DNA from 3 places in the Comamonas sp. CAH-2 genome. Region 3 is predicted to be linked to each of the others. Evidence: predicted binding sites of a transcription regulator. Region 3 holds the regulator's gene; each other region holds the start of a gene.
The links. Region 3 encodes LexA, which represses DNA repair genes until DNA is damaged. Its sites were predicted from a motif close to ACTGTATNNNNATACAGT; they were not measured.

Region 1: a site for LexA is predicted at 2,226-2,243, ahead of recA (recombinase RecA). Genes of this name have one in related genera too.
Region 2: a site for LexA is predicted at 1,408-1,425, ahead of FYM52_RS13915 (DNA topoisomerase IV subunit B). Genes of this name have one in related genera too.

Annotation. Positions count from the first base shown of each region.
Region 1 covers NZ_VSWF01000003.1:70,371-73,643, forward strand. The annotation lists gene FYM52_RS03535 (MgtC/SapB family protein) at 1-452, shown strand, start outside; gene recX (recombination regulator RecX) at 513-974, opposite strand; gene recA (recombinase RecA) at 1,051-2,163, opposite strand; gene FYM52_RS03550 (MarR family winged helix-turn-helix transcriptional regulator) at 2,304-2,807, shown strand; gene FYM52_RS03555 (response regulator transcription factor) at 3,000-3,273, shown strand, end outside.
Region 2 covers NZ_VSWF01000027.1:40,292-43,564, reverse strand. The annotation lists gene FYM52_RS13915 (DNA topoisomerase IV subunit B) at 1-1,374, opposite strand, end outside; gene FYM52_RS13910 (MFS transporter) at 1,582-2,775, shown strand; gene FYM52_RS18735 (hypothetical protein) at 2,786-2,947, shown strand; gene FYM52_RS13905 (SDR family oxidoreductase) at 2,990-3,273, shown strand, end outside.
Region 3 covers NZ_VSWF01000001.1:362,571-365,843, reverse strand. The annotation lists gene adk (adenylate kinase) at 1-554, shown strand, start outside; gene FYM52_RS01610 (asparaginase) at 704-1,660, opposite strand; gene lexA (transcriptional repressor LexA) at 1,733-2,404, shown strand; gene FYM52_RS01600 (hypothetical protein) at 2,510-2,773, shown strand; gene FYM52_RS01595 (hypothetical protein) at 2,929-3,108, shown strand.

The sequences.
Region 1 (3,273 bases), on a different contig from region 3:
CGGCCGTGCTGGGCTTGCTGGCGGCGATTGCCGCGCTGTGGTGGCTGGGCGGGGTGACGGCGCCAGCGGTGCAGGCCCCGCAGGAAGACCGGGCCTTCAAGCTCTCGCATGCCTTGCTGATTGCCGGCTTGATCTCCGGCGTCTCCTTGCTGGCGGCGTGGCTGGAGCAACTGTTCGGTCACACCGGGGCCCTGGCTGCGGCGGCCATGGTGGCGCTGGCGGAGGTGCAGGCCGCGGCCGCGGGCGTGGCCCAGTTGGTGGCCAAGGGCGGCATGCCGCTGGAGGTGGGGCGCTGGGGCACGCTGGCCGTGCTGGGCGCCAGCTGCGTCAGCAAGGGCGCGCTGGCGTTCGCGGTCGGTGGGGTGCGCTACGGGGTGCTGGTGGCGCTGGGCCTGCTGGCCATGCTGACCGGGGGTGTGCTGGGCCTGTGGGCCAGCGGCGCGGGCGCCTAGGCCCCGCCGTCGGTTGAGTGGCCGTGGTGCCTGGTCACGGCGCCGGTGGCAGGCACTGGCTCAGCCTTCCTCGCCGTCCGGGGACTGACCGCGCAAGACCTTGTTGACCACGTCGCCGCCAAAGCCGCGGCTGGCCAGAAAACGCATCTGCTTCAGGCGTTCCTGCGGCGTGGCGGCCACGGTGCCGAACTTGCGCTGCCAGACGTCCCAGGCGCGGGCGTGTTCCGTGTCCTTGAGCTGCTCGGCCGCCGCGCGCACGGTGGCATCGTCCAGGCCTTTGCTGCGCAGCTCGTGCAGCACGCGGGCATTGCCCAGCTTGCCGCTGCGCCGGTACAGCACGGACTGGGCCACGCGCTCGGGGCTGATGAAGCCCTTGGCCTCCAGCGCATCCAGCACGGCGGCCAGGTCGTCGCCTTCTTCCGCGTGCGGGGCCAGCTTGCGTTCCAGCTCCAGGCGCGCGTGTTCGCGCTGACCCAGCAGTTTGAGGGCGCGACCGGTGAGCGAGAGTTTGTCGAATCCCATGGTGCGAAAGTCTCAAAAAAATAGCTGCCCGCGCTTGCTAGGTCAGCGCTGGCAGCCATTTTGTCGTCGAATGTGATCAGCCGATCACGCCGTCTTCATCGGCCACGGCCTTGTCGGCCTTCTTGCCCTTGGCGGGCTTGGCGGCGGCTTCGCCTTCGGCCACGGGGATCAGGCTGATGCCCAGGCTCTCGCGCACCTTGTTCTCGATTTCCACGGCCAGCGCGGGGTTTTCCTTCAGGAACTCGCGGGCGTTGTCACGGCCCTGGCCGATCTTCTCGCCGTTGTAGGCATACCAGGCGCCGGACTTTTCCAGCAGCTTGGCTTCCACGGCCATGTCCAGGATCTCGCCCTCGCGGCTGATGCCTTCGCCGAACAGGATGTCGAACTCGGCCGTCTTGAACGGGGGCGACACCTTGTTCTTCACCACCTTGACCTTGGTCTCGTTGCCGATGGCGTTGTCGCCCTTCTTGATGGTGCCGGTGCGGCGGATGTCCAGGCGCACCGAGGCGTAGAACTTCAGCGCATTGCCGCCGGTGGTGGTTTCGGGCGAGCCGAACATCACACCGATCTTCATGCGGATCTGGTTGATGAAGATGACCGTGCAGTTGGTCTTCTTGATGGTCGCGGTCAGCTTGCGCAGCGCCTGGCTCATCAGGCGGGCCTGCAGGCCGGGCAGCTGGTCGCCCATTTCGCCTTCGATTTCGGCCTTGGGCACCAGGGCGGCCACCGAGTCGACGACGATCAGGTCCACGGCGCCGGAGCGCACCAGGCTGTCGACGATTTCCAGGGCCTGCTCGCCGGTGTCGGGCTGGCTGATCAGCACCTCGTTCAGGTTCACGCCCAGCTTCTGGGCATAGCTGGTGTCCAGCGCGTGCTCGGCGTCGATGAAGGCGCAGGTGCCGCCCAGCTTCTGCATCTCGGCCACGACCTGCAGGGTCAGCGTGGTCTTGCCGGACGACTCGGGGCCGTAGATCTCGATCACACGACCGCGGGGCAGACCGCCCACGCCCAGGGCCACGTCCAGGCCCAGTGAGCCGGTGGACACGACCTGGATGTCTTCCACGGCCTCGCCCTCGCCCAGCTTCATGATGGTGCCCTTGCCAAACTGCTTTTCGATCTGGGCCAGGGCGGCGGCCAGGGCCTTGGCTTTTTCGCTGTTGGCGTCGGTGTTGCGGGCGATGGCGTTCATGGCGGTTTCCTTGCAAAAAGACAGAGAGGGGTGGAAGTTGGCACCCCTGTGCATGTTCACAGGCTGGATGCTTGAACAGTAGTGTAGGTGCTTTCTGAAAAATATATAGTCAAGTTGTTTGACGTTTCTGAAAACTGACCATGTCAAAGATTGTGACCCCCTCGCTGCCCGATGAAGCCTGGCGCCACCTGCACCTGGGGCGCCTGCTGGGCCATGCCCAGCGCAAGTTCGATGCGCGCGTGCGCAGCCTGATGGCGCAGGACGACGAGACGCCGCTGGCCTTGTCCAACCTGGCGGCGCGCGACAAGGTGGGCGCGGCGCACATCCACATCACGCGGCACCTGTCGCTGCAAGGCGACCGCATCACCGACCTGGCCGAGCGCGCCGGCATGAGCAAGCAGGCCATGCTGGACCTGGTGGACCAGTGCGAGGCCTGGGGCCTGGTCACGCGCCAGGCCGATCCGCACGACCGCCGGGCCAAGCGCGTGGTCTACACCGAGGCCGGGCGCGAGTGGCACTGGGCCTTTCAGCGCGCCGTGCAGCAGGCCGAGGCGGAGTTCGTCGAGTCCGTCGGCCAGGAGGTGGCCACCGTGGTGCGCCTGGGGCTGGACGCCTATGGCAGCGAGGCCGGCGACCTGGCCTAGTGCGGGTGGCTTGATGCGGGTCAAGACTGCCGGGCTGCTGCACTGCAGCACCCGCGTAAACACCTGTAGGGCGCCTGCAGTGCGGCTCCTAGAATGGCCCGATGGACGGCGCAGGGAGTGCCGTTGGTGACAAGGCAGGCACGACGCCGCAGCCCGTGGCAGCAGATCGCGGCGCGGCAAGGAGACGAAGCGATGCGCATCCTGATAGCAGAAGATGACCAAGTGCTGGCCGACGGCCTGCTGCGCAGCCTGCGCGGCGCCGGGGCGGTGGTGGACCACGTGGCCAGCGGGACCGAGGCGGACACGGCCCTGGTCACCAACCACCATTTTGATTTGCTGATCCTGGACCTGGGCCTGCCGCGCATGCACGGGCTGGAAGTGCTCAAGCGCATGCGCGGGCGCGGCGATGCGCTGCCGGTGCTGATCCTCACCGCCGCCGACAGCGTGGAAGAGCGCGTGCAGGGCC
Region 2 (3,273 bases), on a different contig from region 3:
GCCGCGCAGCGGCAGCACGGCCTGGGTGGCCTTGTCGCGGCCCATCTTGGCCGAGCCACCGGCGGAGTCGCCCTCGACCAGGAACACCTCGTTGTCGGCAATGTCGCGGCTTTCGCAGTCGGTCAGCTTGCCGGGCAGCACGGCCACGCCGGAGCCCTTGCGCTTCTCGACCTTCTGGCCGGCCTTCTGGCGGATTTGCGCGGCCTTGATGGCCAGCTCGGCCAGCTTCTTGCCGAACTCCACATGCGCGTTGAGCCACAGCTCCATCGCGGGCTTCACGAAGCCCGAGACCAGGCGCACGGCATCGCGGCTGTTGAGCTTTTCCTTGACCTGGCCCTGGAACTGCGGGTCCAGCACCTTGGCCGAAAGCACGAAGCTGGCGCGCGCGAACACGTCGTCGGGCATCAGCTTGACGCCCTTGGGCAGCAGGGCATGCAGCTCGATGAAGCTTTTGACGGCCTGGAACAGACCATCGCGCAGGCCGCTTTCGTGCGTGCCGCCAGCGGTGGTGGGAATCAGGTTGACGTAGCTCTCGCGCATGGGCGCGCCCTGCTCGGTGAAGGCCAGGCACCAGGCGGCGCCTTCGCCTTCGCTGAAGGTGTCACTGTGCTTGTCGGCATAGCCTTCGCCTTCGAGCAGCGGGATGACGGCGTCGGCAGTCAGCGTCTGCTCCAGGTAGTCCTTGAGGCCGCCTTTGTACTGCCACTGCTGGACGTCCTTGGTCTTTTCATTCGTCAGCGTGACGCTGACGCCGGGCATGAGCACGGCCTTGGAGCGCAGCAGGTGGACCAGCTCGCCCATGGGCAGGTGGGGGCTGTCGAAGTATTTGGCGTCGGGCCAGACGCGCACCGTGGTGCCCTGCTTGCGGTCGCCGGCCACCATGGCACGGCGGGCCAGGGGTTCGACCACATCGCCACCGGAAAACGCCAGCGTGGCGACTTCGCCGTCGCGGTGCACGGTCACTTCCAGGCGCGTGGCCAGGGCATTAGTCACGGACACGCCCACGCCGTGCAGGCCACCGGAGAAGCTGTAGGCCCCGCCGTTGCCCTTGTCGAACTTGCCGCCGGCGTGCAGGCGGGTGAAGACCAGCTCTACCACGGGGGCTTTTTCCTCGGGGTGCAGGCCAAACGGAATGCCGCGGCCATCGTCTTCCACACTGACAGAACCGTCGGTGTGCAGGGTGAGCTTGATTTTCTTGCCGAAACCGGCCAGCGCTTCGTCGGCGGCGTTGTCGATCACCTCCTGCAGGATGTGCAGGGGGTTGTCGGTGCGGGTGTACATGCCCGGGCGTTGCTTGACGGGCTCCAGGCCCTTGAGCACGCGGATCGAGCCTTCGGAATACGCGGATGCAGAAGTAGAGGGTTTAGCTGCCATGGGGGCGGATTGTAGTTCCGGCCACAGCTCAGTGCTGGATAAATTCACAGTAACCAAGACCAGACTCCGAGTCGCAAAGGCGGCATCGTGCCACCTGATGGCGGGAATATGCAATGCCTATCCCGCAGGTTGCAGCAGGTGGCGAAGCAATTCGCTACATTGCTTTCCATGCAAAACCAATCACAACAATCCATGCAGCGCCTGCCCATGCTCCAGGTGCTGCTGTGCGGGGGCATGGTCGTGACACTGGCCATGGGCATTCGGCATGGCTTCGGTCTGTGGCTGCTGCCCATCACCCAGGAAATGGGCTGGACGCGCGAGAGCTTCTCGCTGGCGATTGCCATCCAGAACCTGTCCTGGGGGGTGTTCGGCATCTTCGTGGGCATGATTGCCGACCGCATCGGCGCCTTCAAGGTGCTGATTGGCGGCGCCATCCTGTACGCGCTGGGGCTGGTGGGCATGGCGCTGTCGCCGACCACGCTGCTGTTCACCCTGACCACGGGGCTGATGATCGGGGCGGCACAGGCCGGCACCACCTATGCCGTGATCTACGGCGTGCTGGGGCGCCAGATTCCGGTGGAACGGCGCAGCTGGGCGATGGGTGTGACGGCCGCGGCCGGCTCGTTCGGCCAGTTCTTCATGGTGCCGGTGGAAGGCACGCTGATTGCCCAGTTCGGCTGGAGCAATGCGCTGCTGATCCTGGCGCTGATGGCGCTGATCATCGCCGTGCTGGCCTTCGGCCTGCGCGAGCCAGGCTTTGGCAAGGGCGCGGTGCTGCACCGCGAGCAGACGGTGGGCCAGGCCCTGAAGGAAGCCTGGACCAACCCCAGCTTCGTGCTGCTGCTGTCGGGCTATTTCGTCTGCGGCTTCCAGGTGATGTTCATCGGCGTGCACATGCCCAGCTACCTCAAGGACTTCGGCATGGCCCCACACGTGGCCAGCATCGGCCTGGCGCTGGTGGGGCTGTTCAACATCTTCGGCACCTACCTGGCGGGCAACCTGGGCCAAAAGTACCCCATGCGCAAGCGCTACGTGCTGTCGGGCATCTACGGCCTGCGCTCGGTGGTGACGGTACTGTTCCTGCTGGCGCCGCTGTCGCCGTGGTCGGTCTATTGCTTCACCGCCGCCATGGGCTTTCTGTGGTTGTCCACGGTGCCGCTGACGAATGCCACCATCGCGCAGATCTTTGGCGTGCAGCACCTGTCAATGCTGGGCGGCTTCGTGTTCTTCAGCCACCAGATCGGCAGCTTCATGGGCGTGTGGCTGGGCGGCTACCTGTACGACCAGAACGGCAATTACGACATGGTCTGGTATGTGTCGATCGCACTGGGCATTTTTGCGGCGCTGGTGAACCTGCCCATCCGCGAGGCCAGCCTGGTGCGCCGGCCGGCCTCCGCGTAAGATGGCCGGCATGACAAGCGCCGCCCCCTCCTCCCTGCCCCTGGCGCTGCCCTTGTGGCAGCGCGCACTGATCTGGGCCTGCGTGCTGGCCGTGCTGCTGGGGGTGTTTGCCCTGTACACGCTGCCGGACTTCATGGTCACACTGGCCGGCTATATCTGGGCCTGCTTCTGAGCCTGGGCTCCCCGGCCCAGGGGGTGGGCCGGGAGTCGCCTTGTGCCCTGCTTTGTGATCACCGGTGCCTCGGAGGGCATCGGCGCTGAACTGGCCCGCCAGCTGGCCCACACCCACCAATCCCAAGTCCAACTGGTGCTGGCCGCCCGCACGGCGGCCAACCTGGCCAGCGTGGCCCAGGCCTGCCGCGAGGCCCAGGCCCAGGTGCTGGTGGTCCCCACCGACGTGTCCGACCCTACACAATGCCGCGCCCTGATCGACCAGGCCGTGCAGCAGTTTGGCGGCATCGACACCCTGATCAACAACGCCGGTGTCTCGGCCCATGC
Region 3 (3,273 bases):
TGCGCGCCGCCGTCAAGGCCGGCACCCCCCTGGGTCTGCAAGCCAAGGCCGTGATGGACGCCGGCCAGCTGGTCAGCGACGACCTGATCATCAACCTGGTCAAGGAACGCATCGCCCAGCCCGACTGCGCTAACGGCTTCTTGTTTGACGGTTTCCCCCGCACCATTCCCCAGGCCGACGCCATGAAGGCCGCCGGCGTGAAGCTGGACTACGTGCTGGAAATCGACGTGCCCTTCGACGCCATCATCGAGCGCATGAGCGGCCGCCGCAGCCATCCTGCCTCGGGCCGCACCTACCACGTCAAGTTCAACCCACCCAAGGTGGAAGGCAAGGACGACGTGACCGGTGAAGACCTGGTGCAGCGCGAAGACGACAAGGAAGAAACCGTCAAGAAACGCCTGGATGTGTACAGCAGCCAGACCCGCCCCCTGGTGGACTACTACAGCAACTGGGCCAAGGCCGACGCTGCAGCCGCTCCCAAGTACCGTGCCATCAGCGGCATGGGCAGCGTGGAAGACATCACCGCCCGAGCACTGCAAGCCCTGTCTTCCTGATCAGGCTACTGCTGCGGAGTACGCTCCGCACGCGCAAAAAAAGGCTGGTGGCAACACCAGCCTTTTTTTTGCCCGAAAGCCCTGGCGGTCCATCATCCGGATGGATAGCAGTCAACGCGCACCCGCATGGCCCCAGAAGCCTCCGAGACCTAGGCTTGGCGCGCCGCATGGAGCAATTCCAGCATCAGACTGATGCGGGCCTTGAGCGGGCTCAACGGGCTGACCAGCGGATCCTCCTCGCCCTGCGCCTGCACGATCTGCCCCTGCTCACAGCGCGTGCTGCGCCAGACCCGCACCCCGCGGTCTTGTGCGCGCTGCAAGGCCTGCTGCAGCGCCTGGTGCACCGAACCATTGCCCGTGCAGGCCACCACCAACCCCTGCACCCCGGCCGCCACCAGGGCATCCACCGCCGCCGGGCGCGCGCCTGCCGTGCTGGTCACAATTTCCACCCAGGGCCAGGCGTCGGCCACCGGCCACTCCGTCCATTCAGCGGCACACGACAAGGTGGCCTCGCTACCGCCCGCCCAGCGCACGCGCCCTTCTTCCACCCACCCCGCAGGCCCGGCCTCGCCAGAGGTGAAAGCATGCACACGGTAGGGGTGGGCCTTGTGCACCTGCTGCGCACTGTGCACCTCCCCGGACGCCACCGCCCACACCCCGGCCCGGCCCTGCGCCGTGCAAGCCAACGCATCGCGCAGATTGGCGGGCCCATCGGCGGACAAGGCCGTGGCCGGGCGCATGGCGCAGGTCAGCACCACCGGCTTGGCCGGTTGCAGGACGCACTGCAGAAACCAGGCTGTCTCCTCCAAGGTGTCCGTGCCATGCGTGATCACCACACCAGCCACCTCAGGCTGCAGCAACCAGCGCTGGCAGGCCTGGGCCAGCTGCAGCCACACGGTGACATCCATGTCCTTGCTGTCCAGTTGCGCCACCTGCTCCAGCTCCAGGGACCACCCCTGGGGCACTGCCTGGTCCGCAATCGGCTGTAGCAGCTGCGCAACGCCCAGTTGCCCCGCCTGGTAGCCCACGCCACCGCCCTGCGCATCCCCCAGGCCCGCAATCGTGCCCCCCGTTCCCAAGATAGCAATTTTTCTGCCTTCAGACACTTGCGGCCCTCACAAAACTGGTTAAAAATACAGGTACTGGATAAAACATCAGTTATCCGTACAAGGACTGGCATGGAGCACACACCCCTCACCCCACGGCAACAGCAAATTCTGGATCTTATCCAGGACGCGATTGCCCGCACCGGCGCACCGCCCACCCGGGCTGAAATTGCGCGCACCCTGGGCTTTCGCTCCGCCAACGCAGCCGAGGAGCACCTCAAGGCCCTGGCGCGCAAGGGCGTGTTGGAACTGGTCAGTGGGACCTCGCGCGGCATCCGCCTCGTCAGCGACGCCGTGCGCCACATCAATGCCGCCCGGGGCACGCACTTCGACCTGCCCATGACCGCCATGCAACCCCTGTTGCTGCCCCTCGTCGGGCGTGTGGCCGCCGGTTCACCCATTCTGGCGCAAGAGCACATCGACCAAAGCTTCGCCGTGGAAAGCAGCATGTTCCCCACCAAGCCGGACTACCTGCTGCGGGTGCGCGGCATGTCCATGCGCGATGCGGGCATCCTGGATGGCGACTTGCTGGCCGTGCAATCCACACGCGATGCACGCAACGGCCAGATCGTGGTGGCGCGCCTGGGTGACGAAGTGACCGTCAAGCGCCTGCGCAAATCGGCAAACGGCATTGAGCTGCTGCCTGAAAACCCGGACTACCCCGTCATCCAGGTCGGCGAAGAAGACAACTTCGCCATCGAAGGGCTGGCGGTCGGGTTGATCCGCAACAGCCTCCTGCTCTAAAACCACCCACCGCCCAGTGCTTCTTCGGATGCTTATGCTGCCTTTCGAGAGCGGCAGGGACAGCCATCGCCTGTAATTGACTGCAACCACCCCAAGGAATCGACCATGACCACGCTGCACTGTGAACTGCCTTTGCCCAGATCCACCTGCCGCCCCCGGGTGGCCAGTAACCAGGACCAGTTTCATGCGCTCACCATGCCGCTGCCGGCCAGCAGCGCCTGCCACGGCAACGTCCGCCTGATGCGCCGCCCCAAGGATACCGACAGGGCACGCTTTGCCCTGTCCGGCAAGCTGGCCGACGTCTGTGCGGCCCTGGAAGCACTGGCAGCCCAGGAGGCCCGCCACCGCTTGCGCTGCGCAGCCAACTGATGGCCATCGCCCTTGGCTGGCAATGCACGATGGAAAACGCCTGACAAGAAACATCGCCAGACCGGCCAACACAAGCTCCCACGCCCACACGAACATGTGTCATGCCTGCGCAAGCTGATGAAACTGCTGCATGACTTGCCCGGACAGGAGGACTTATGAGCCACACACCTTCTTCCACACCACGCCAACCCACCCTGCCCAGCAGCGGTGGCCTGATGGGACGCAGCTTCATTTACCGCACCGCGGAGAAAACCGACGTGCGCCTGACCTGGGCGCGCGCCAAGGCCAACCTGCCATTGCTCAACGCACAGGTCGCCAAACTCTCCAATCCATAGCATTCGGTGCTCACCAGCTTTGGGAGATTGGCCTGTTTGCACGTCTAAGTTGGAATACAGCAAGCTGGATGCGCTGCATGCCTGCTGAAGTGCTGCGCAGTCTTGCAACAATGTGTTTGCGGCACAGATGCACCTACATAGCCACATAACATCGCGATACTACTG